DNA from 4 places in the Kluyvera georgiana genome. Region 2 is predicted to be linked to each of the others. Evidence: predicted binding sites of a transcription regulator. Region 2 holds the regulator's gene; each other region holds the start of a gene.

Region 1 (6,144 bases), 2.3 Mb from region 2:
AGATGTTTGAGCTGTACCCGGAGCAGCGTGCGGAAGGCGAAATCCTGCTGGATGGCGACAATATTCTCACCAACACCCAGGATATCGCGCTGCTGCGCGCCAAGGTTGGGATGGTGTTCCAGAAGCCGACGCCGTTCCCGATGTCCATCTACGACAACATTGCTTTCGGCGTGCGTCTGTTTGAAAAACTGTCGCGTACCGACATGGACGAACGCGTGCAGTGGGCCTTGACCAAGGCCGCATTATGGAATGAAACCAAAGATAAACTGCACCAGAGCGGGTACTCTCTCTCCGGTGGTCAGCAGCAGCGTCTGTGCATCGCGCGCGGTATTGCGATTCGCCCGGAAGTGCTGCTGTTGGATGAACCGTGTTCAGCCCTTGACCCGATTTCCACCGGGCGTATCGAAGAGCTGATCACCGAGCTGAAAGAGGATTACACCGTCGTTATCGTCACCCACAACATGCAGCAGGCTGCGCGTTGTTCCGATCACACGGCGTTTATGTACCTGGGCGAGTTGATTGAGTTCAGCAACACGGACGATCTGTTCACCAAGCCCGCGAAGAAACAAACAGAAGATTACATCACCGGTCGTTACGGTTGATTCAGGAGCGCGTTGTGGACAATCTGAACCTTAATAAACATATTTCCGGCCAGTTCAACGCAGAACTGGAGAGCATCCGCACCCAGGTGATGACCATGGGCGGCATGGTTGAGCAGCAGCTTTCTGATGCGATTACCGCGATGCACAACCAGGATAGCGAACTGGCGAAGCGCGTTATCGATGGCGATAAGCACGTCAACATGATGGAAGTGGCGATTGACGAAGCCTGCGTGCGCATTATCGCCAAACGCCAGCCAACTGCGAGCGACCTGCGTCTGGTGATGGCGATTATCAAAACTATCGCCGAGCTGGAACGTATTGGCGACGTAGCGGACAAAATTTGCCGCACCGCGCTGGAGAAATTCTCCCAGCAGCACCAGCCGCTGCTGGTCAGCCTGGAGTCGCTGGGCCGCCACACCGTGCAGATGCTGCACGACGTGCTGGATGCGTTCGCGCGCATGGATCTCGACGAAGCGGTTCGTATCTACCGTGAAGACAAGAAAGTTGACCAGGAATATGAAGGCATCGTGCGTCAGCTGATGACCTACATGATGGAAGACTCGCGCACCATTCCAAGCGTGCTGACCGCGTTGTTCTGCGCTCGCTCTATCGAGCGTATCGGCGACCGCTGCCAGAATATTTGCGAATACATCTTCTACTTCGTGAAGGGACAAGATTTCCGTCACGTGGGCGGCGATGAGTTGGATAAGCTGCTGGCGGGGAAAGATCCGAAAGAGTAATCGCTAAATTTTGCGCCGCAAAACCTGTCGTCTTCGCTGAAGCGGCAGGTTTTTGCTTTCTGGCTTTAGCTCTTAGCGCTATTGCCCGTAAAACTGGTGGAACATCACACCGCAAGTTTCCCTATCCCGGTTACTCTGAGCGTCCTGCTTCAAACATGGATAAGGAAATAACGTGAAACGACAACTGAGTTGTGCAGCTTTTCTCATCTCCAGCGTGCTGGGATGCGCCTCTTTATCTGCAGTGGCCGCGCCATTACCTGCTACGCCGAGCCAGGCGATTCCCGTCAGCCAATACATCACACAGGTTAATGCCGACAACAGCATCACCTACCGCCTGTTTGCGCCAACGGCAAAACGGGTATCCGTCGTAACGGGCTCCACATCAGACAGCTTTGTCTCGCATGATATGACCAAAGATGAGCAGGGGGTCTGGACGTGGCGAAGCGACGCCCTGAAACCCAACCTCTATGAATATTATTTTGATGTCGATGGTTTCCGTTCCATTGATACCGGCAGTCGTTACCCAAAACCGCAGCGACAGGTGAATACCAGCCTGATTCTGGTGCCGGGAAGCATTCTGGACGATCGCGCGGTCGCGCATGGTGATGTGCGAACGCTAACCTATCACTCGACGGCGCTCAGTGCCGAACGCCGCGTTTATGTCTGGACGCCACCGGGATATACCGGCAGCGGCGAACCATTGCCGGTACTCTATTTCTACCATGGCTTCGGTGATACCGGGCTATCGGCGATTGACCAGGGGAGAATTCCGCAGATGATGGATAACCTGCTGGCCGAGGGCAAAATCAAGCCGATGCTGGTGGTCGTGCCGGATACGGAAACGGACGTACCAGAAGCGATTGCCGAGAACTTCCCGCCGCAGGATCGAAGGAAATCATTCTATCCGCTGAATGCGAAAGCGGCGGACAACGAGCTAATGCACGATATTATTCCGCTGATCGGCGAGCGCTTTAATGTCCGCAAGGATGCCGATGGCCGCGCGTTGGCAGGGCTATCGCAAGGCGGCTATCAGGCGCTGGTCTCCGGAATGAATCATCTCGACAGCTTTGGCTGGCTGGCCACCTTCAGCGGCGTGACAACCACAACGGTACCGAACGCTGGCGTTGAGGCACAGTTTAATCATCCGCAGGCCATCAATAAACAGCTGCGTAATTTCACCGTCGTTGTGGGGGAGAAAGATAACGTCACGGGGGCGGATATTGCGGGTCTTAAGAAAGAACTTGAACAGAAGGGGATTAAATTCGATTACACGGTCTATCCGGGATTGAATCACGAAATGGATGTGTGGCGTCCAGCTTACGCTACGTTTGTGCAGAAACTGTTTAAGTGACAGGTCGCCGGGTGAGGTGTTGAACGTAAATGCCGGATAGCGACGCTTTGCGCCTTATCCGGCCGACCAATGTTTCCCGGTACATACGTAGGCTCGATAAGCGTAGCGCCATCGGGCAATCACACAGACACCGTTATTGCGTAATATCCCAACCGCGGGCCTTCCACAGTGCCGGCAGCTCCGCCAGATCGGTAAACGTCGTCACCTTCGGGTGGTTAATCGGCTTATTGTGCGGATCGGCGCAGAAATAGAACACCTCCATCCCCGCATCAATACCCGACTGTGCGCCTGCGCTGGAGTCGTCCACGAGGATGCAGTTCTCGACGTTGACGTTCATCGCTTTTGCCGCGTGGTGCATCAGCGCCGGATCCGGCTTCCAGCGCTGGATATCGTAACCGCTAAACAGTTTGTCTTCGAAATAATGCAACATGCCCAGTTTGCCCAGCGAATGCTGCATTTTGCTGACCGGGCCGTTGGAAACGATGCACATCGGAATCGCTACGGAATCGACCAATGCGTTAGCCCCGGCAATCACCTCCAGCTCCGAGTCGAAAAGGCGTGCGACCTCGGCGCGATAAACCGGTTCTAAATCCGCCCGGGCAAGGTTCACTCCGTGCTCGGCGTTGATGATATCGATGATCTCGTAGAGCTTTACGCCCTTGAAACGTTTAAAAATCTCTTCCAGATCGAGCGTGATGCCAAATGTCTTGAACATGTGGACGTAGGCCCGTGAACAGATCACTTCGCTGTCGACCAGCGTACCGTCACAGTCGAAAAAAACCGCTTCAACTCCGGACATGTCATTTCCTTTTTAACAAGTTTAACGTTTACGTAATGCTGAATTGAGAGACGCAATCGTTGCCGTATAAGCAAAATCAATGAAAAAAAGTATCTCACAACCGCGCCTATTGTCGCATTTTGGTATAGGATAGCGACGAATTTTCCTTCCTTGTCTGCGGAAATTGATAATGAGTCAACAACACACCACCCCGGCTTCCGGCCAGGGGATACTGGAGCGCGTGTTTAAACTGCGCGAGCACGGCACGACGGCACGCACCGAAGTGATCGCCGGTTTCACCACCTTCCTGACGATGGTCTACATCGTGTTTGTAAACCCGCAAATTCTTGGCGTGGCCGGAATGGACACCAGCGCGGTGTTCGTGACCACCTGTCTGATTGCGGCGCTCGGCAGTATCCTGATGGGCGTATTTGCTAACCTGCCGGTGGCGCTGGCGCCAGCGATGGGTCTGAACGCCTTCTTCGCGTTCGTGGTTGTGCAGGCGATGGGCCTGCCGTGGCAGGTAGGGATGGGCGCCATTTTCTGGGGCGCTGTCGGCCTGCTGCTGTTGACCATTTTCCGCGTCCGCTACTGGATGATTGCCAATATCCCCGTGAGCCTGCGCGTCGGTATCACCAGCGGTATCGGTCTGTTCATCGGCATGATGGGCCTGAAAAATGCTGGCGTGATTGTCGCAAACCAGGACACGCTGGTTTCCATTGGTAACCTGACTTCACACAGCGTGCTGCTGGGCGTGCTGGGCTTCTTTATTATCGCCATTCTGGCTTCGCGCAATATTCACGCGGCGGTGTTGGTCTCTATCATCGTGACCACCCTGCTGGGCTGGATGCTGGGCGATGTGCATTACAGCGGTATTGTCTCCGCGCCGCCGAGCATTACTACCGTCGTGGGCCATGTCGATTTGGCCGGGTCGTTTAACCTTGGTCTGGCGGGCGTTATCTTCTCCTTCATGCTGGTAAACCTGTTCGACTCCTCCGGTACCCTGATCGGCGTGACCGATAAAGCGGGCCTGGCGGATGCGAAAGGTAAGTTCCCGCGCATGAAGCAGGCGCTGTTTGTCGATAGCGTCTCCTCGGTAGCCGGTTCCTTTATCGGTACCTCTTCCGTGACGGCCTACATCGAATCTTCCTCCGGCGTTTCCGTGGGCGGTCGTACCGGCCTGACGGCGGTTGTCGTGGGTATTCTGTTCCTGTTGGTGATTTTCCTGTCGCCGCTGGCGGGCATGGTGCCGGGCTACGCAGCCGCGGGCGCGCTGATCTACGTTGGGGTGCTGATGACCTCCAGCCTGTCACGCGTGAAGTGGGATGACCTGACCGAAGCCGTTCCGGCGTTTATTACCGCCGTGATGATGCCGTTCAGCTTCTCCATTACCGAAGGTATCGCGCTGGGCTTTATCTCTTACTGCGTGATGAAAATCGGTACCGGTCGTTTCCGCGACCTCAGCCCGTGCGTGATTGTTGTCGCACTGCTGTTCGTGCTGAAGATTGTGTTTATTGACGCACACTGATGAAATAAACCCTCGCCCATCGGGCGAGGGTTTTAAAGAACTTACGCTTTAACACGCTGAATATACTCGCCAAATGCGGTCAGCTGACCGGTCAAATGATCTAACGTTCCCTGCTCAATCACTTCGCCCAGCTGCGGGTCGACTTTGTTCTGAATCACGCCGCCCATAAACTCCGGCTTGTTCATCACCATCGCATCGAGGAACACCAGAATCTGACGCAGGTGATACTGGCAGCGCGCGCCGCCGATTGCGCCCATTGAGCTGGTCTGAATCAACACCGGTTTACCTGCCAGCGGCTGGTCCGGCAGACGCGACAGCCAATCGATGGCGTTCTTTAACCCGCCCGGAACGGAATAGTTATATTCAGGGGTGACGATGACCACGCCATCGGCCTGGCGAATTTGCTCAGCCAGCGCTTCCACGCTCTGCGGGAAGCCTTCATCTTGCTGGAGATCGGCATCGTACAGCGGAATATCGCCAATTGACGGCAGCGCGGAAACGCTCATGCCCGCCGGGGCGATCTTAGGCAGGGTGCGTGCCACCATGCCGTTGAATGAACCTTTGCGCAGGCTTCCCAATAACGTAACTACTTTCAACGTTTCTGACATGACTACTCCTTTGCATCATGAGGCTGTTTTCCAGCCGAATCAGTTGAGTATAAGCGCTTTCTCTGCCGGTAGGCTGGTGAATCTCATCAACCTTGCTGCCGGTTCGTTGGCCCGCGTCTGCGCGTCGGGCAAGCTGCGCCAGCCGTATTTACCGTCGAACTCCCACACCTTCAGCTTTTCAATCGCCGGCGAGGCGCATAGTGACCATACCAGCACGTCTTCCGCATCGCAGATAGCTTCGAGATGATCGGTATTGGCCGAACGCAGGCGACCGGAACCCGGCAGTAGCTGGAGCATTTGCGGAGAATCGTGGTTCACGTCGCCGGACATTTTGAGCACGCTCTGGCGCAGCGTAATCAGCTGGGCTCGCGCTTCATGTGGGTCGTTTTGGTTGTTGATCCACAGATTTTCATTGCTGGTAAAACGGTAGTTTTCCATGATGGTGGCCTGCGGGGTGTTGCGCAGTACGCGCAGCAACTCCATATCGAGGCCGCAGTGCCCTTCGGTGGTCAGCGCGACGCCGACGATATTACCCGC
Region 2 (6,144 bases):
ACAGCAATTGCGCCACGGCGAAGCCCGCAAGGAACAGACTGAGACTTGCGCTGACGGCGGAAGCCGGCGTTTGCAGGTCTTGCTGAATGGCGGCAAACGCCGGTAGGTACATATCGGTCGCCAGAAAGCCCAGCACGCTCAGTCCCGCGAGCCAGACTAAAAATCCTTTCCCAGGTTGCATAAATCGCCCTTTTTATCGTAGTTCACACTGTGCCGCCGAGTGTAGAGAGTGCATTCGCGGTTGTGAAACGCTAATATTTGAGCCATGGATTCAAATTTTTTGTAGGCAGGAAATGTGGTCTGAATATTCGCTGGAAGTGGTGGATGCGGTTGCACGCAATGGTAGCTTTAGCGCCGCGGCACAGGAGCTACACCGGGTGCCCTCTGCGGTAAGCTATACGGTGCGACAGCTTGAAGAATGGCTGGCGGTGCCGTTGTTTGAGCGTCGCCATCGGGATGTTGAATTAACGCCCGCTGGAGCATGGTTCCTGAAAGAAGGCCGTTCTGTTATCAAAAAAATGCAGATCACCCGTCAGCAATGTCAGCAGATTGCTAACGGCTGGCGCGGCCAGCTGGCGATTGCTGTTGATAATATTGTCAAGCCACAGCGTACCCGCCAACTGATTGTCGATTTTTATCGCCACTTCAGCGACGTCGAACTGATTGTCTACCAGGAAGTCTTCAACGGCGTCTGGGACGCGCTGGCGGATGGTCGCGTGGAGCTGGCGATTGGCGCGACGCAGGCAATACCGGTAGGGGGGCGCTTTGCCTTTCGTGACATGGGGATGCTCAACTGGCACTGCGTGGTAGCCAGTTCACATCCGCTAGCAAAAATGGACGGGCCGCTGAGCGATGACGTGCTGCGCAACTGGCCGTCGCTGGTGCGGGAAGATACGTCGCGATCGCTACCCAAGCGAACGACCTGGCTGCTTGATAACCAGAAAAGGGTGGTGGTGCCGGACTGGTCGTCGTCGGAAACCTGTATTTCAGCAGGGCTCTGTGCGGCGATGGTCCCAGGGCATCTGGCGCAGCCGTGGCTGGAAACCGGGGAGTGGGTAGCGCTGGAACTGGAGAACCCGTTCCCGGATGCGGCCTGTTGTCTGACCTGGCAACAGAGCGAAGCGTCGCCGGCATTAAGCTGGCTGCTGGAGTATTTGGGAGATAGCGAAACGCTAAATGAAGAGTGGCTGCGGACGCCCCTTCAGGACGCCCACAGTTAACCCTTAACGACGGTAATCGCGATAAGGGCCGTCGGCCACGGAGCGTCGCTCGATCAGGCGCGGATGCACCTCAATCGACTGCGACTCTTCGCGCTTGCTGACGATGCGATCCATGAGCATGTTGAAGGCCGTCTCACCGAGCGAATCTTTCGGCTGATGGATGGTGGTCAGCGCCGGGGTAAAGAAACGAGAGTTACGCACGTTATCATACCCGATCAGCGAAATATCCTGCGGCACGCGCAGCCCCATCTCGTCGGCGGCGCAAAGCGCGCCCATCGCCATGATGTCGCCGCCGCAGAAGATTGCGGTAGGGCGCGGGTGCTGAGAGAGAATTTGCTGCATAGCGCGATAGCCAGACTCCGGCTCGAAGTCACCCTGGACTATCCAGTTTGCCGGAACATTGATTTGCGCTTCTTCCATGGCTTTCATAAAGCCGGCGAGGCGACCTGCACCGGTGTTACGCTCCAGCGGGCCTGGAATGACGCCAATATCGCGATGCCCGCGTTCAATCAAGTAACGACCAGCCATATAGCCGCCTTCGAAAGCATTATCGATGACCGAGTCGGTAAAGTCGGCTTTGGCTTCGCCCCAGTCCATCACCACCATTGGAATATGGCGATACTCTTCCAGCATTGAGAGCAGGGATTCCGGATATTCGGAACACATCACCAGCAGGCCATCAACGCGTTTTTGCGCCATCATTGACAGATAAGCACGCTGTTTCTCGAGGTTGTTCCATGCGTTGCCAAGAATCAGGGTATAGCCTTTCTGGAAGCAGTTTTTCTCAACGGCTTCGATAATCTCAGCAAAGTAGGCCGCTTCGCTGCTGGTTGCCAGCAAACCAATTGATTTGGTGTGGTTGACTTTCAGGCTACGGGCAACGGCGCTCGGTGAATAGTGCAGTTCTTTGATCGCTGCCCACACCGCTTCCCGCGTCTCTTCGGCGACAAAACGCGTTTTGTTAATTACATGTGATACGGTTGTAGTGGAAACGTTTGCGCGCTTCGCTACATCTTTAATTGTTGCCATTCCATCTCACTCCAGACCCTGGCCTGCCCCTGATAAACTCGAAACGAAAACGTTTGCCTTTATACACCCTGACGCAATTTTGTGGATTGCGGTTCGCCAGGAAAACGATACAGGACGACAGGAGGGGGTCAATGGCCGGTACGCTTATAAATAAGCGTCGAATTTTGACGTATCCGGACGCAAAGTGGAAGAGCAAAAACCAACATCCTGCTAAATCTGTGAAGATTTTTACGATTATCTGTGCAAAAATGAGTGAGCTCAGTTTTACTGTGGTCATAAAAAGGAGAAAAATTGATGAGTACCGAACTTAAGATGTCGCTCACCACGACCGTTATTGTGCTGGGTCTGATCGTCGCCGCTGGACTTACCGCTGTTCTGCATTAATTCTTCCATGAGGGGGCGCCCGCGCCCTCATGTCTGATTGTTATCAAATTAGCAATAATCTTTTGCTGTTTTGTACACTTCTGTTTTTCTGTGATTGATGTCATGCTTTTGCCCTAAATTGCCATGCCGCGTCTGTCGTGCGGCCACCTGGAGCTTTTGCATGAAAATCAATTTTCCCTTACTCGCGCTGGCCATTGGCGCTTTTGGCATAGGGACCACCGAATTCTCGCCGATGGGTTTACTGCCGGTCATTGCAAAGGGCGTTGACGTCTCGATTCCTGCTGCCGGTATGCTGATTAGCGCCTATGCGGTTGGGGTGATGGTCGGCGCGCCGCTGATGACGCTGCTGCTTTCTCATCGCGCGCGCCGTAACGCGCTGATCTTTCTGATGGCTATTTTTACGCTTGGCAACGTGCTATCGGCTATCTCGCCGGACTACACCACCTTAATGCTGTCGCGCATTATTACCAGCCTGAACCACGGCGCGTTCTTCGGCCTGGGGTCGGTTGTGGCGGCAAGCGTCGTGCCGAAGCATAAGCAGGCCAGCGCGGTCGCGACGATGTTTATGGGCCTGACGATCGCCAATATTGGCGGCGTACCGGCGGCAACCTGGCTGGGAGAAACAATTGGCTGGCGCATGTCGTTCCTGGCGACTGCAGGACTGGGAATTATCGCCATTATCGGTCTATGGTTGTCATTGCCGAAGGGCGGGGCGGGTGAAAAACCTGACGTGAAACGTGAATTGTCGGTGCTGGTGCGCCCACAGGTGCTTTCCGCACTGTTGACTACCGTACTCGGTGCTGGCGCGATGTTTACGCTCTACACCTATATTTCACCGGTGCTGCGCACGATCGCCGATGCGACGCCGGGCTTCATTACGTTGATGTTGGTGTTGATTGGCGTTGGGTTCTCTATCGGTAACTACCTCGGTGGCAAGTTTGCCGACCGCTCAGTCAGCGGCACGCTCAAGGGATTCCTGCTGTTGTTAATGGCAATCATGCTGGCCATTCCGTTCCTTGCGCAAACGCAGGTCGGCGCCGCGTTTAGCATGGTGGTGTGGGGGGCAGCAACCTTCGCCGTGGTACCACCGTTGCAGATGCGTGTTATGCGCGTCGCGCACGAAGCGCCGGGGCTGTCGTCCTCGGTCAATATTGGGGCGTTTAATCTTGGTAACGCATTAGGTGCGGTGGCCGGTGGCGCGGTGATTTCCGGCGGACTGGGCTACAGCTTTGTACCGGTGATGGGGGCGATTGTCGCCGCGCTGGCCCTGCTGGTGGTTTTCCTGAGCGGCCGTCGTCACGGTGAAGAGGCGTTCGCCAGCCAGTAAAACAAAAACGCAGAAGGCGTCACCTTCTGCGTCACTTAGTCACCCCCGCGAAGCGCTGCAACGCGGGGTTTTTTGCTGCTTACGCTGCCAGATTATCAGCGACGAATGCCCAGTTTACCAGAGCCCAGAAGTGCTCCAGATAGTTCGGACGCGCGTTGCGGTAGTCGATATAGTAAGCATGTTCCCACACGTCTACGGTCAGCAACGGCTTGGCGTCGGTCGTCAGCGGGGTGCCCGCGTTAGAGGTCGACACGATAGCCAGAGAACCGTCCGCTTTCTTCACAAGCCAGGTCCAGCCTGCGCCGAAGTTTTTCACTGCGGCATCGGTAAACTGCGCTTTGAATTCTGCGAAGCTGCCGAAGGATTTATTAATGGCTTCAGCGACAGCACCGGTCGGTTCGCCACCGGCATTTGGCGCCAGGCAGTGCCAGTAGAAAGTGTGGTTCCAGACCTGAGCGGCGTTATTGAACACGCCGCCTTCAGAAGAGCGCACGATCTCTTCCAGCGTTTTACCTTCAAACGCGGTGCCTTTGATCATGTTGTTCAGGTTGGTGACGTAAGTCTGGTGGTGTTTACCATAATGATACTCGAGCGTTTCCACGGAGATATGTGGAACAAGAGCGTCTTTGGCATACGGTAATGCAGGTAATTCGAACGACATTGCTACTCTCCTTTTATTATTGTGTACTCTCAATAACCCTGTATTGAGTAGGGATAGAGTAGCAAATTAAAAGGTGAGAGAAAAGATAAGCTTACCCCGTTTATTAACAAACGGGGCAAATGATTAACGAATGGTCTTCGGGGTCACCACGCGGCGGGCACCAACATAATGGCGGACCCAGTAATCTTCGCTGAGCGATGTGATCTGGATGTCCTGACCGGTACGCGGCGACTGAATAAATTTGCCATTACCGACGTATACGCCGACGTGATCGGCGGTGCCGCGGCCCTGAGTGCGGAAAAAGACTAAATCGCCGCTTTCCAGCTCGCTACGGTTAACCGGGCGGGCATCGCGTAAGTGGTACATTTCGTTTGCGGTACGGGGAATACGGATATTCACCAGGTCTTTATACGCATAGTAAACCAGCCCACTGCAATCGAAGCCCGTACGCGGCGAGTTTCCTCCCCAGCGGTAAGGTTTTCCCAACTGGCCCATCAGCTTGTTCATCGCGGTTTTCTGCGCTTTCTGGACACGAACCTTATGCGCTTGTGCAATCGTGGTGGGTTGTGTTTCTACCGGGCTGGTGGTGCAGGTTTTCTTATGGCCTTTACGCGTCGTCTTACAGGTGGTCACCACGTTGGCGGTTTTCACAGCGCGGGTTTTCGTGGTTTTCGTTGCGGCGGTTTTGCGAGAAGTCGGGGCCGCTTTTTTAGCGACAACCGGTGTAGATTTTTTCTTAGCAACGGTGGTGGTGGTTTTTTTCTTGGTGTTGGATTTGTTAACCGTATTCTTTTTCTTACGTTCGCTGCCTTTCACCGGAAGCGACTTTTGCGCCGTGGGCGTTTTGGCATGCCCTGTAGCATGCGCCAACGGCGTGAAGGATAATGATGTAAACAACAATGCACAGAGCGTGAACGACCATTTTTTTATCTGCGCCACTGAACAACCCTCTGAGTATGCAGGCTAAATATCCTTGCCTGGGTATGGTTTACAAAACTCAACGATTCTAATCCATAAAAACACGAAATGTTAATAGTGTTTTTCACTCTAAAACGCTGTTTCGTTAGCAAGTGCAAAAAAAAACATCATTTGATACAGCTTCTGTTAAAAAATGAGCAGGTTTTTCATCTGTCTGTCGATAAACACATATTGATAAGGCAACTTTACCCATCAGACGATAAAATAGTAAGGCGTGAATAAAATGTTATTTTCTGTTCAGGCCGCAAAACGCTACAATGGCGCACTACTGCCGTAAAAAGAAGTTTGAGGAAGCAAGACAATGAGCGAAACAATTGAAAAAATTCAGCGCCAGATCGCTGAAAACCCGATCCTGCTGTACATGAAAGGTTCCCCGAAGCTGCCAAGCTGTGGTTTCTCCGCGCAGGCCGTTCAGGCACTGTCCGCCTGCGGCGAGCGCTTTGCTTATGTTGATATCCTGCAGAACCCGGACATTCGTGCGGAACTGCCAAAATACGCCAACTGGCCGACTTTCCCGCAGCTGTGGGTTGACGGCGAGCTGGTCG
Region 3 (6,144 bases), 1.5 Mb from region 2:
GTCTTCCCATACCTTTTGAAAGAACGTTTGCTGCGTGACGACAGAAGGCGCGCTTTCCAGCAAAAGGCACAAACAACGGCTGGCCGGTGTTGTCAGAATCACGTTGAGATCTGGCCTGGATAACGATGCCAGACGATTTCTCTCTGGATTGAATTCAATATTATTGTTAATTATCCATAACATCGTAGCGTTACCCTGCCCAAGCGGATCGCGGCGGAGCGATCGAGAGATACTACAGAGTATAGCCCTGCCCGGCCTGCCGTAGGGGGCCATCGAATGATTCTCTGAAAACTGCTCGTCCCTGATAACAAAAACGCCGGGCAGTTGCAGATGCCCGGCGTTTTTAGCGTATTACTCGCACTTATTTTTTAATCTGTGCGTGCATTTCCTGTACAGAAATCACTTTCTCTTTGGCATCCGCATTCAGCGCCATGGCTGTTGCGAACCCCCCGTTCAGGGTGGTGTCGTAATGCACTTTGTACTGCAAGGCGCTGCGGCGAATCAGCTTGGAGTCTTCAATCGCCTGACGACCTGCGGTGGTGTTGATAATGTAGGTATATTCGCCATTCTTGATACGGTCCTGAATGTGCGGACGACCTTCATGCACCTTGTTCACCAGACGCGGGTTGATACCGGCTTCACCCAGCACAATCGCGGTACCGTGAGTCGCATCCAGCTCGAAGCCCTGTTTTAGCAGCTTAGCGGCCAGGTCCACGACGCGCTCTTTGTCGCCTTCGCGAACCGAGAGCAGCGCACGGCCCTGTTTCTTCATCGTGGAGTTGCTGCCCAGCTGCGCCTTGGCGAACGCTTCCGCGAAGGTACGGCCCACGCCCATCACTTCCCCGGTGGAGCGCATTTCTGGCCCTAACAGCGGGTCAACGCCCGGGAATTTGTTGAACGGCAGCACCACTTCTTTCACCGAGTAGTACGGCGGGATAATTTCTTGGGTCACGCCCTGCTCGGTCAGCGATTTGCCAGCCATCACGCGCGCCGCCACTTTCGCCAGCGGTACGCCGGTGGCTTTGGAGACGAACGGTACGGTACGCGCCGCACGCGGGTTGACTTCAATCAGGTAGACTTCGTTGTCTTTCACCGCAAACTGCACGTTCATCAGGCCGCGCACCTGTAGTTCGAAGGCCAGCTTCTGCACCTGCTGGCGCATCACATCCTGAATTTCCTTGCTCAGCGTGTAGGCTGGCAGAGAACAGGCGGAGTCGCCGGAGTGTACGCCCGCCTGCTCGATGTGCTCCATGATGCCGCCAATCAGCACCATTTCGCCGTCGCAGATGGCGTCAACGTCCACTTCGATGGCATCGTCGAGGAAGCGGTCCAGCAGCACCGGCGCGTCGTTGGAGACGCTAACCGCGGTCTGGAAGTAGCGACGCAGGTCGGCTTCGTCGTAGACGATTTCCATCGCGCGGCCGCCCAGTACGTAGGACGGGCGCACCACCAGCGGGTAGCCAATTTCTTTCGCCTTCTCAACCGCTTGTTCAATGGCGGTCACGGTGGCGTTGGCTGGCTGTTTCAGCTTCAGACGGTCAACCGCGTGCTGGAAGCGTTCACGGTCTTCCGCGCGGTCGATGGCGTCCGGGCTGGTGCCGATAACCGGTACGCCTGCGGCTTCCAGTTCACGCGCCAGTTTCAGCGGGGTCTGGCCGCCGTACTGCACGATGACGCCTTTCGGCTTCTCGATGCGCACGATTTCCAGTACGTCCTCCAGCGTTACCGGCTCGAAGTACAGACGGTCGGAGGTGTCGTAGTCGGTAGAGACAGTTTCCGGGTTACAGTTGACCATGATGGTCTCGTAACCGTCTTCGCGCAGCGCCAGCGAGGCATGGACGCAGCAGTAGTCAAATTCGATACCCTGGCCGATACGGTTCGGGCCGCCGCCGAGGACCATGATTTTGTCGCGGTCAACGGACGGGTTAGATTCGCACTCTTCTTCATAGGTAGAGTACATGTAGGCGGTATCGGTGGCGAATTCCGCCGCGCAGGTATCCACGCGCTTGTAGACCGGGTGCAGGTTGTACTGGTCGCGCAGCTTGCGGATTTCCGCTTCGCGCACACCCGCCAGTTTTGCCAGACGCGCATCGGCGAAGCCTTTGCGCTTCAGGTGACGCAGGAAGTCAGCGTCGAGGCCGTTGATGCCCACTTCCGCCACTTTTTCTTCCAGACGTACCAGCTCTTCAATCTGTACCAGGAACCAGCGGTCGATGTTGGTCAGGTTGAACACGCCGTCGACGGAGAGGCCCGCGCGGAAGGCATCGGCGATATACCAGATGCGCTCGGCGCCAGCGTCTTTCAGCTCGCGGCGGATTTTGGTCAGCGCTTCCGGGTCGTCGAGGCTCACTTTAGGGTCGAAACCGGTGGCGCCTACTTCCAGGCCGCGCAGCGCTTTCTGCAGGGATTCCTGCTGCGTACGGCCAATCGCCATCACTTCGCCGACGGATTTCATCTGGGTGGTCAGACGGTCGTTCGCACCGGCGAATTTCTCGAAGTTGAAGCGAGGAATCTTGGTGACAACGTAGTCGATAGACGGCTCGAAGGAGGCCGGAGTACGGCCACCGGTGATGTCGTTCATCAGTTCGTCGAGGGTGTAACCCACCGCCAGTTTGGCCGCCACTTTGGCAATCGGGAAGCCGGTGGCTTTGGACGCCAGCGCCGAGGAGCGGGAGACGCGCGGGTTCATTTCGATAACGATCAGACGACCATCTTTCGGGTTCACCGAGAACTGAACGTTGGAACCGCCGGTTTCTACGCCGATTTCACGCAGTACCGCCATCGAGGCGTTACGCATGATTTGGTATTCTTTGTCGGTCAGGGTCTGCGCCGGAGCAACAGTGATCGAGTCACCGGTGTGAATGCCCATCGCATCGAAGTTTTCGATAGAGCAGACGATGATGCAGTTGTCGTTCTTATCACGCACCACTTCCATCTCGTACTCTTTCCAGCCGATCAGCGATTCATCAATCAGCAGCTCGTTGGTTGGCGAGAGGTCCAGGCCGCGTTCGCAGATTTCTTCGAACTCTTCACGGTTGTAGGCGATACCGCCGCCGGTGCCGCCCATGGTGAAAGATGGACGGATGATGCACGGGAAGCCCACGTCAGCGGCAACCGCCAGCGCTTCTTCCATGGTGTGCGCGATACCGGAACGCGCGGTGTCGAGGCCGATTTTCTTCATCGCCACGTCGAAACGACGGCGGTCTTCTGCTTTATCAATCGCATCAGCGGTGGCGCCAATCATGGTCACGCCGAACTCTTCCAGCACGCCCTGACGCTCCAGCTCCAGCGCGCAGTTCAGCGCGGTCTGGCCGCCCATGGTTGGCAGAACCGCATCCGGACGCTCTTTTTCGATGATTTTGCGTACCACTTCCCAGTTGATCGGCTCGATGTAGGTCGCATCGGCCATTTCCGGGTCGGTCATAATGGTTGCCGGGTTAGAGTTCACCAGAATAACGCGGTAACCCTCTTCGCGCAGCGCTTTACACGCCTGGGCGCCGGAGTAGTCAAACTCACACGCCTGACCGATAACAATCGGGCCCGCGCCCAGAATCAGGATACTTTTTATGTCTGTACGTTTTGGCATGGCTTTTATTACTCCTGATTATTTCGCGGACTGACGGTATTGCTCGATAAGCTCGATAAAGTGGTCGAACAGCGGCGCCGCATCATGCGGGCCTGGGCTCGCCTCCGGGTGGCCCTGGAAGCTGAACGCCGGTTTATCGGTACGGTGAATCCCTTGCAGGGTACCGTCGAACAGGGACTTGTGGGTCACGCGCAGGTTGGCTGGCAGCGAGTCTTCATCCACCGCAAAGCCGTGGTTCTGCGCGGTAATCATCACCACATTCTTATCCATGTCTTTCACCGGGTGGTTACCACCGTGGTGACCAAATTTCATCTTGATGGTCTTCGCACCGCTCGCCAGCGCCAACAGTTGATGGCCGAGGCAGATGCCAAATACCGGAATATCGGTCTGGAGGAATTTCTCAATCGCTTCGATGGCGTAGTCGCACGGGGCCGGGTCACCAGGGCCGTTAGACAGGAAGATACCGTCCGGATTCATCTTCAGAACATCTTCCGCGGAGGTTTTCGCCGGTACCACCGTCAGGCGGCAGCCGCGATCCACCAGCATGCGCAGGATGTTGCGCTTGGCGCCAAAATCGTAGGCCACCACGTGGAACGGCAGCTCTTCTGCAGACTTCGCTTCCGGCAGGTCACCCGCCAGCGTCCAGCTACCCTGAGTCCAGCTGTAGGATTCAGCGGTGGTCACTTCTTTTGCCAGGTCCATCCCATTTAAGCCCGGGAACGCTTTGGCTTTTTCTAAGGCCAGCGTAGCATCCAGATTATCGCCTGCAATGATGCAGCCGTTCTGAGCGCCCTTCTCGCGCAGCAGTCGCGTCAGCTTACGGGTATCGATATCGGCAATCGCCACGATGTTATGGCGCTTGAGGTAAGAAGAGAGGTCTTCGGTGTTGCGGTAGTTGCTGGCAATCAGCGGCAGGTCGCGAATAACCAGACCCTGAGCGTGAACCTGAGAGGACTCTTCATCGGCGGAATTGGTGCCGACATTACCAATATGAGGATAAGTAAGAGTGACGATTTGGCGAGAATAGGAAGGATCAGTGAGGATTTCTTGATAACCGGTCATTGAAGTATTGAAAACGACTTCCCCAACCGCCGAACCTGTTGCCCCTATGGCCCGACCGTAAAACTGGGTTCCGTCTTCCAGAACCAATAGCGCTGACTTAATCAAAACACCCTCCAGAGAATATTTACTCGCTTTATTTGCATATTAATTCATAACAAAGGCACAAATCAATGCAAATCTGCTTACCGATGAATTTCTGGCAAACGGCGGCATTCTAGTGACAGCCTCGGCAAAAGTCTACCTCAAAGGACAATTTTTATTATTATTTTGCGCCACTGGTGAAACAAGCCGTCTCCAGGCACCAAAAAGACAAACTAACTCATGGGAGAAAACGCTTGCGGAGCAGGAAGAGTGTAAAACCATGACGCAGCGCCTTAAAAAGTAGACCAGATGGTCAAAATTTACATTTAACCAACACATTTAAGACACATAACATAGAAAATTAATGGCTTGAGAATAAAATAAGACAAAGATCATATAAAATAAAGGGCAATAAAATATTGCCCTGTGTAATCAAATAATTACGACTACAATAACCACATCACGATGGGTAATAAATTCTTATAGTTCATTCAAATTCAGCACATCACGCATATCAAAAAGACCACTTTGCTTTGTCTTAAGCCACAATGCCGATCTTACCGCACCGTTAGCAAACGTCATGCGGCTGGAAGCCTTATGCGTTATCTCCACGCGCTCGCCAATATCGGCAAACATAGCAGTGTGTTCGCCGACAATGTCGCCCGCACGTACGGTCGCAAAACCAATCGTGCCCGGCACGCGTTCACCGGTATAACCTTCGCGCGAGTAGACCGCGCAGTCTTTCAGATCTTTATCCAGCGCCCCGGCGATCGCCTCGCCCATTGCCAGCGCAGTGCCTGACGGAGCATCCACTTTATGGCGGTGGTGCGCCTCAATAATTTCAATATCGGTGTAGTCGCCCATCACCTTCGCGGCTTTCTCCAGCAGCTTCAGCATGACGTTAACGCCGACGCTAAAGTTTGCGGCGAAAACGATCGCAATCTCTTGCGACGCCTCGCGAATGGCCTGTTTACCGGCGTCGTCAAAGCCGGTAGTACCAATCACCATCCCTTTACCCTGCTGACGGCAAAAAGCCAGATGCGTCAACGTGCCTTCCGGACGGGTAAAATCGATGAAGACGTCAAAATCATCTTTTACCGCCTCAAGGCTACTCTGGACAATGACGTTGGTTTTCCCCACGCCAGCCAACTCACCGGCATCGCTGCCCAGTAAAGAGGAGCCCTCACGCTCCAGCGCAGCACCGAGCTGAACGCCTTCCATCGCCACAGCGGCCTGAATTAACTGCCGTCCCATGCGCCCGCCGGCGCCGGCAATGGCGACACGGATTTGTGCTTCATGCATAGCTATTCTCTTTTGTAAAAATTGCGTAAACCGTTTTCAGAGTAACCAGCGCGCCCGGAGGCCGCTAGCTGAAAACGCCCATAATTAGAATTTAATGATAAACAGAGGGGAAT
Region 4 (6,144 bases), 1.4 Mb from region 2:
ACACAACTCGCTGTGCGGTTTTTTGACCTTGCAGAGCGTAGGATGGAGGAGGAAGACGGGCAAAACATGCCCGTCTGGAAAGAAAAGATTACAACACTTTATGCGGTCCGAAGCATTCATAGTGAATACGATCGCTGCTGACGCCCAGCGCCACTAACTGTTTGGCCGCGTGCTGCATAAAGGCCACAGGACCACAGAGGTAGAACTGCATCTGTGGGTTCTGTAGATTCGCGGCCAGTGGTTCCAGCGCCATGAGCCCTTCGCTATCAAACGCGGCGGCCTGGCGGTCTGCCTCGGTTGGCGCGCGATACCACAGGTGCGATGTGAAGTGCGGCAGCTCCGCGCCCAGCGCGTTGACTTCATCAGCAAAGGCGTGAACCTCGCCGTTTTCCGCCGCGTGGAACCAGTTCACCTGCGCCGGATGGCGACTTTTCGCCAGGGTGTCGAGCATTGCCAGCATGGGGGTCTGGCCGACGCCGCCGGAAATCAGGGTCACCGGCGTTTGTGGTTCAACATTGAGGAAGAAGTCGCCTGCCGGCGCGACCAGATGAACAATATCCCCCTCTTTTGCCACGTTATGCAGCCAGTTTGACACCTGACCGCCGTTTTCGCGCTTCACCGCAATGCGGTAACCCCTGCCATCTGCCTTGCGGGTCAGTGAATACTGACGAATTTCCTGAAACTCAAAGCCCTCGGGCTTCAGCCATACCGCCAGATACTGGCCCGGTTGGTAATCCGCTACCGGCTGGCCGTCTACCGGCTCCATTTCAAAGCTGGCGATCAGCGCGCTACGCGGGGTTTTCTTCACGATACGGAAGGCGCGAGTACCTTCCCAACCTCCTGTTTTGCTGGCGTTGTCCTGATAAATTTCCGCTTCACGATTGATAAACACGCCCGCCAGTACCCCGTAGGCTTTACCCCATGCATCCAGCACTTCCTGGCCCGGGCTGAACATTTCGTCCAGCGTCGCCAGCAGATGCGCGCCGACAATATTGTATTGCTCCGGCTTGATCTGGAAGCTGGTGTGCTTCTGGGCGATTTTCTCCACCGCCGGCAGCAGGGCAGGCAGGTTTTCAATATTGCTGGCGTAGGCGGCAATAGCATTGAACAGCGCTTCACGCTGGTCGCCGTTGCGCTGGTTGCTCATATTGAAAATCTCTTTCAGCTCCGGATTATGGGTAAACATCCGGTCGTAAAAGTGGGCGGTGAGCTTCGGGCCGGTCTCTACCAGCAGCGGGATCGTGGCTTTAACGGTGGCGATAGTATGAGCATCAAGCATGGCAGGTCTTCCTTTCGTATTATCAATTGTTGCATGTTAAATGCATCTTATAAAAATAACCCTGCTATGTAAATGGTTCTTTGTAATAATGCGTTGCTGACGTTACAACGTGAATTATTTGCATCACAATCCTGAAAAGAAATCCATTTGCGCCCTGAAGCGCTTTATTGCTCAATCCCTTGTGTGGCTTGAAGGTAAACGTTTGCGTAATTTCGTTTGTCAAGACCTGTTATCACAGAACTAATCAGTTATACTGTGGGCCGTTGTCCAACAGGACTGCCTTTTTCAGGTCAAAATTTTATTGTTAGCTGAGTCAGGAGATGCGGATGTTAAAGCGTGAAATGAACATTGCCGATTATGATGCCGAACTGTGGCAGGCTATGGAGCAAGAAAAAGTACGTCAGGAAGAGCACATTGAACTGATCGCCTCCGAAAACTACACCAGCCCGCGCGTCATGCAGGCGCAGGGTTCTCAGCTGACCAACAAATACGCTGAAGGTTATCCGGGCAAGCGCTACTACGGCGGCTGCGAATACGTTGATGTCGTTGAGCAGTTGGCTATCGACCGCGCGAAAGAACTGTTCGGCGCCGACTACGCTAACGTGCAGCCGCACTCCGGTTCTCAGGCTAACTTCGCTGTTTACACCGCGCTGCTGCAGCCGGGCGATACCGTTCTGGGTATGAACCTGGCGCAGGGCGGCCACCTGACTCACGGCTCCCCGGTTAACTTCTCCGGTAAACTGTACAACATCGTCCCTTACGGTATTGATGAGTCCGGTAAAATTGACTACGACGAGATGGCTAAGCTGGCCAAAGAGCACAAGCCGAAGATGATTATCGGTGGCTTCTCTGCCTACTCCGGCGTGGTTGACTGGGCAAAAATGCGTGAAATCGCTGACAGCATCGGCGCATACCTGTTCGTCGACATGGCGCACGTGGCGGGCCTGATTGCCGCTGACGTGTACCCGAACCCGGTTCCGCACGCTCACGTTGTTACCACCACCACCCACAAAACCCTGGCGGGTCCGCGCGGCGGCCTGATCCTGGCGAAGGGCGGCGATGAAGAACTGTACAAAAAACTGAACTCTGCCGTGTTCCCAAGCGCGCAGGGCGGCCCGCTGATGCACGTGATTGCCGGTAAAGCGGTGGCGCTGAAAGAAGCGATGGAGCCGGAATTCAAAGTCTACCAGCAGCAGGTTGCGAAAAACGCCAAAGCGATGGTGGAAGTGTTCCTGAACCGCGGCTACAAAGTGGTTTCCGGCGGGACCGAGAACCACCTGTTCCTGCTGGACCTGGTTGATAAGAACCTGACCGGTAAAGAAGCTGACGCAGCCCTGGGCCGCGCCAACATCACCGTGAACAAAAACAGCGTCCCGAACGATCCGAAGAGCCCTTTCGTGACCTCCGGTATCCGTATCGGTTCCCCGGCTGTCACTCGTCGCGGCTTCAAAGAAGCGGAAGTGAAAGAGCTGGCTGGCTGGATGTGCGACGTGCTGGACAACATCAATGATGAAGCCACCATTGAACGCGTGAAAGCGAAAGTACTGGATATCTGTGCACGCTTCCCGGTTTACGCGTAAGCGTTGATCGTGTGATGTGAAAAAGGCCGCGAATGCGGCCTTTTTTTATGCCCGATGGCGCTACGCTTATCGGTCCTACTCGTAGGCCTGATAAGGCGAAGCCGCCATCAGGCAAACCCTCAGCGCTTATCTAACGAGATTTTGCCCGGCCCGACGATCGCCAGCTGCAGGAACGCCCCCGAGATACTGATGTTCTTGTAGAAGTTAATCATATTTGGCATCACCGCATCGCCGGTCATGTTCCAGTAGTGGTGCCCAATCACCGCCGTCCCCAGCGTATAGAACAGAAAGATCACCGCCAGCGGACGCGTAAAGAACCCTAGAATCACCAGAATAACGGCGGGAACTTCCATCACGATCGCGATGATGGCCGCCAGCGCCGGCATTGGTGTACCGATGGAAGCCATATACTGCACCGTGCCATCGTAGTGGAGCATTTTGGGATAGCCGGAGAGAATAAACAGCAGCACGATAGCGATACGGGCAACCAGCAGCAGCAGATCGCGCGAAGCGCCAAAGTCGAGATAGCGAAGCGAGTTCATGGCAGTTCCTTTGTGTAAGTACGTTTGATTTAAACGTAATACACAATTTTGTGGCCTGCCACACGGGGGCGAAAAATCAGTAGATTGGATGGTGCTTCGGTATGGCCCCTTCACCGCATTGATAAGAAGGGGCCGTCGTGCGCACCTGCTATAGCGACTTTAACGGTACGCTTTCATCACAAAGCGCGTCTTCACTGACTACGCGTCCCGACTGAATCAGCTTACGCAGCACGCGCACTTCGCGCCCGTTGTTGAGTGCTACCGCGCCGGCCAGCGCGCCTTCACGTAGCTGGAGCCAAATGGCTTTTCTGTCGCCCGGTTCACCACGACATAACCAGTTTTCTCCCTGCATTTCGCCAACAAACTGCAGGTTATCGCTGTGTTGATCGGTCCAGAACCAGCCCGGCGTGGCTTCCGGCAGGGGTAAACCGAGCATGGCGGCGGCGACGACCTGCGCCTGGAAGTTGGCATTTTCCCAGCTTTCTATGCGCCTTAAGGAGCCGTCCGGCTGGCGAGTGAGCGCCACATCTCCCGCGGCGAAAATCGCCGGGTCGGCGGTCGTGCAGGCGGCATCGACGATAATTCCGTTAGCGGTTTCCAGCCCCGCCTCGCGGGCCAGTGCATCGTTGGCCACGATACCGATACCGTAAACCACGGTATCAGCCTGTAGCGTTTCGCCATTTTGCAGGGTGAGTGAGATAAACTCGCCCGCTTCGGCGTGCTCAATGGCGCTGTTGAGCAACACCCGCACGCCGGCTAACTGATGGCGAGCCAGCAAATAATCGCGTACCGGAGCCGGGGCATTGCGGCCCATCACCGTTGACGCCAGTTCGACCACCGTCACCCGGCAGCCGCGCTGGGTGGCGCTGGCCGCCAGTTCGAGGCCAATGGTGCCCGCGCCGACGATGACCACCGACTTCCCCGGCTGTAGCGCAGCCCGGAGACGCTCGGCATCTCCCGCATGACGTAGGGTAAAACAGCGCTCGCCCAGCGCATCCAGCAGCGGTAGCGGCCTGGCGGCGGCCCCGGTAGCCAGCAGCAGCTGAGTCCAGCGGTAGGTTTGCCCATCGGCGAGCGTTAACGTGCGGGTTGCGCGATCGATCTCGCGAAGCGTCACGCCCAGATGCAACTGCACGTTGTGTTCCTGCCACCAGCTGGCGGGCAGAACCAGCTGAAGCTGCGGGTTATCGTCCAGCAGCATCGCTTTTGACAGCGGCGGGCGCTCGTAGGGTAGGTGAGCCTCGTCAGAAAAGAGGTGTAACGGTCCGCTAAACCCCTGCTGACGTAGCGCGGCGGCGGCCATCGCTCCCGCCTGGCCGCCGCCGATGATGGCAATAATCTGTTCGTTCATGGTGACTCCTTACAGATCCAGACCAGCCGCGACGTGCCGGATCCCACGGATCCCCAGACCGGCGTCGGCATTGATCATCACGCCGCTCAGCGTGCGGTTGTTGCGCCGTGACGCCAGCATCACGTACGGGCCGGTAAAATCTGCCGGATCGGGGAAAAACTGCAGCGGCAGAATGGCGGCGATTTTCTCCGGTGTTAGCGACTGCATAATCGAGGTGTCGTTTTGCCCCAGCGCCTGCGGGCCGCGCAGATCGGTCGCCATGCCGCACGGGCCGACACCGTTCACCCGCACTTTGGGGGCGAGTTCGTAGGCCAGTTGGCGAATCAGCCCGGTGGCCGCGTGCTTGCTGGCGGTATACAGGGGCCCGCCGCCGCCGGGATACCACGCGGCGTTAGACAGGGTAAAGATGATGCTGCCTTCGCTGGCGATTAATGCCTGGGCACAGGCTTTGGCGCCCAGCAGATAGCCCAGCACGTTAACGTTAAACAGCTCGTGGAAGCCGCTTTCCAGCGCCTCGGCGGGCGTATTGACCAGCGAAGCGTTGTGATCCCAGATACCCGCGTTGCCGATAAAACAGTCCAGCTTGCCGAAGGTCGTGAGGATACAATCCACCGCGCGCTGGTAGTCGGCATAGCAGGTCACGTTGCCTTCCACCGCCAGTACGTGTTCACCAAAGCGCTGGCGCAGGCTGGCAATCTTCGCTGTGGACAGCTCGAGCGTGGCGACTTTCGCACCTTCTTCAATAAAGCGTTCTACCAGCGCCAGCCCCAGCCCGGAGCCGCCGCCGGTAATAAACACAACGTTATCGCGTAAATCGCTCATCTGGCCTCCTCGGGTAAATCAATAAACACCTCGCCGCCTTCCACATGCACCGCATAGGTGGTGAGCGGATCGGTGGCGGGCAGGCACAGCGCTTTGCCGGTTTTCAGGCAGAAGCTGGCGGCGTGCAGCGGGCACTCCACCGTGGCGTCGTCTTCCAGATAGCCCTCCGACATCGAGGCGTTACCGTGGCTACAGCGATCGTTAATGGCATAAAACTCACCGCCAACGTGAAACAGCGCGATGACGGGAGAGGTTTCCAGCCGGAGGGCTTCCCCCTCCGGTAGCTCCGTGGCGGAGCAGGCAAATATGCGGCTCATCAGAACAGTACACTCAGGTTGTGGGAGGTGATCACCGCCTGATCGAGCACGATCTCACGCTCCAGTAAGCGCCATTCGTCGCCCGGCAGACGACGGACTTTATCCATGCGCGTGCCGACGTAGAACGTCTCGTCACGCTCTTTTTGTGCGCGGTACAGCAGATAGTTCAGGCGCACGGCGAACACGTCCGGCTGGTCGGTTTCGCTCACCTGCAGGTTGCTGATCATGTGGCGGGTGCGGGAAGGTGGCTCTT

What was found. Region 2 encodes PurR, which represses purine synthesis genes. Its sites were predicted from a motif close to CANGCAAACGTTTGCNTG; they were not measured.
Region 1: the regulator PurR is predicted to act here: its motif matches at 3,542-3,559, upstream of ABTW00_RS23425 (NCS2 family permease).
Region 3: the regulator PurR is predicted to act here: its motif matches at 4,845-4,862, upstream of carA (glutamine-hydrolyzing carbamoyl-phosphate synthase small subunit).
Region 4: the regulator PurR is predicted to act here: its motif matches at 1,471-1,488, upstream of glyA (serine hydroxymethyltransferase).

What each region holds. Positions count from the first base shown of each region.
Region 1 is NZ_CP158865.1:4,958,684-4,964,827, forward strand. Features, by position in the region: gene pstB (phosphate ABC transporter ATP-binding protein PstB) at 1-602, shown strand, start outside; gene phoU (phosphate signaling complex protein PhoU) at 617-1,342, shown strand; gene ABTW00_RS23415 (alpha/beta hydrolase-fold protein) at 1,527-2,693, shown strand; gene yieH (6-phosphogluconate phosphatase) at 2,827-3,492, opposite strand; gene ABTW00_RS23425 (NCS2 family permease) at 3,662-4,999, shown strand; gene ABTW00_RS23430 (NADPH-dependent FMN reductase) at 5,041-5,607, opposite strand; gene ABTW00_RS23435 (4'-phosphopantetheinyl transferase family protein) at 5,647-6,144, opposite strand, start outside.
Region 2 is NZ_CP158865.1:2,628,689-2,634,832, reverse strand. Features, by position in the region: gene punC (purine nucleoside transporter PunC) at 1-181, opposite strand, end outside; gene punR (DNA-binding transcriptional activator PunR) at 294-1,220, shown strand; gene purR (HTH-type transcriptional repressor PurR) at 1,224-2,249, opposite strand; gene ABTW00_RS12460 (YnhF family membrane protein) at 2,544-2,633, shown strand; gene ABTW00_RS12455 (MFS transporter) at 2,794-3,960, shown strand; gene sodB (superoxide dismutase [Fe]) at 4,040-4,621, opposite strand; gene ABTW00_RS12445 (C40 family peptidase) at 4,745-5,560, opposite strand; gene ABTW00_RS12440 (Grx4 family monothiol glutaredoxin) at 5,901-6,144, shown strand, end outside.
Region 3 is NZ_CP158865.1:4,159,458-4,165,601, forward strand. Features, by position in the region: gene ABTW00_RS19760 (winged helix-turn-helix domain-containing protein) at 1-183, opposite strand, end outside; gene carB (carbamoyl-phosphate synthase large subunit) at 362-3,586, opposite strand; gene carA (glutamine-hydrolyzing carbamoyl-phosphate synthase small subunit) at 3,605-4,753, opposite strand; gene dapB (4-hydroxy-tetrahydrodipicolinate reductase) at 5,210-6,031, opposite strand.
Region 4 is NZ_CP158865.1:1,259,029-1,265,172, forward strand. Features, by position in the region: gene hmpA (NO-inducible flavohemoprotein) at 89-1,279, opposite strand; gene glyA (serine hydroxymethyltransferase) at 1,606-2,859, shown strand; gene ABTW00_RS06025 (DoxX family protein) at 2,979-3,401, opposite strand; gene hcaD (phenylpropionate dioxygenase ferredoxin reductase subunit) at 3,550-4,752, opposite strand; gene hcaB (3-phenylpropionate-dihydrodiol/cinnamic acid-dihydrodiol dehydrogenase) at 4,762-5,574, opposite strand; gene hcaC (3-phenylpropionate/cinnamic acid dioxygenase ferredoxin subunit) at 5,571-5,891, opposite strand; gene hcaF (3-phenylpropionate/cinnamic acid dioxygenase subunit beta) at 5,891-6,144, opposite strand, start outside.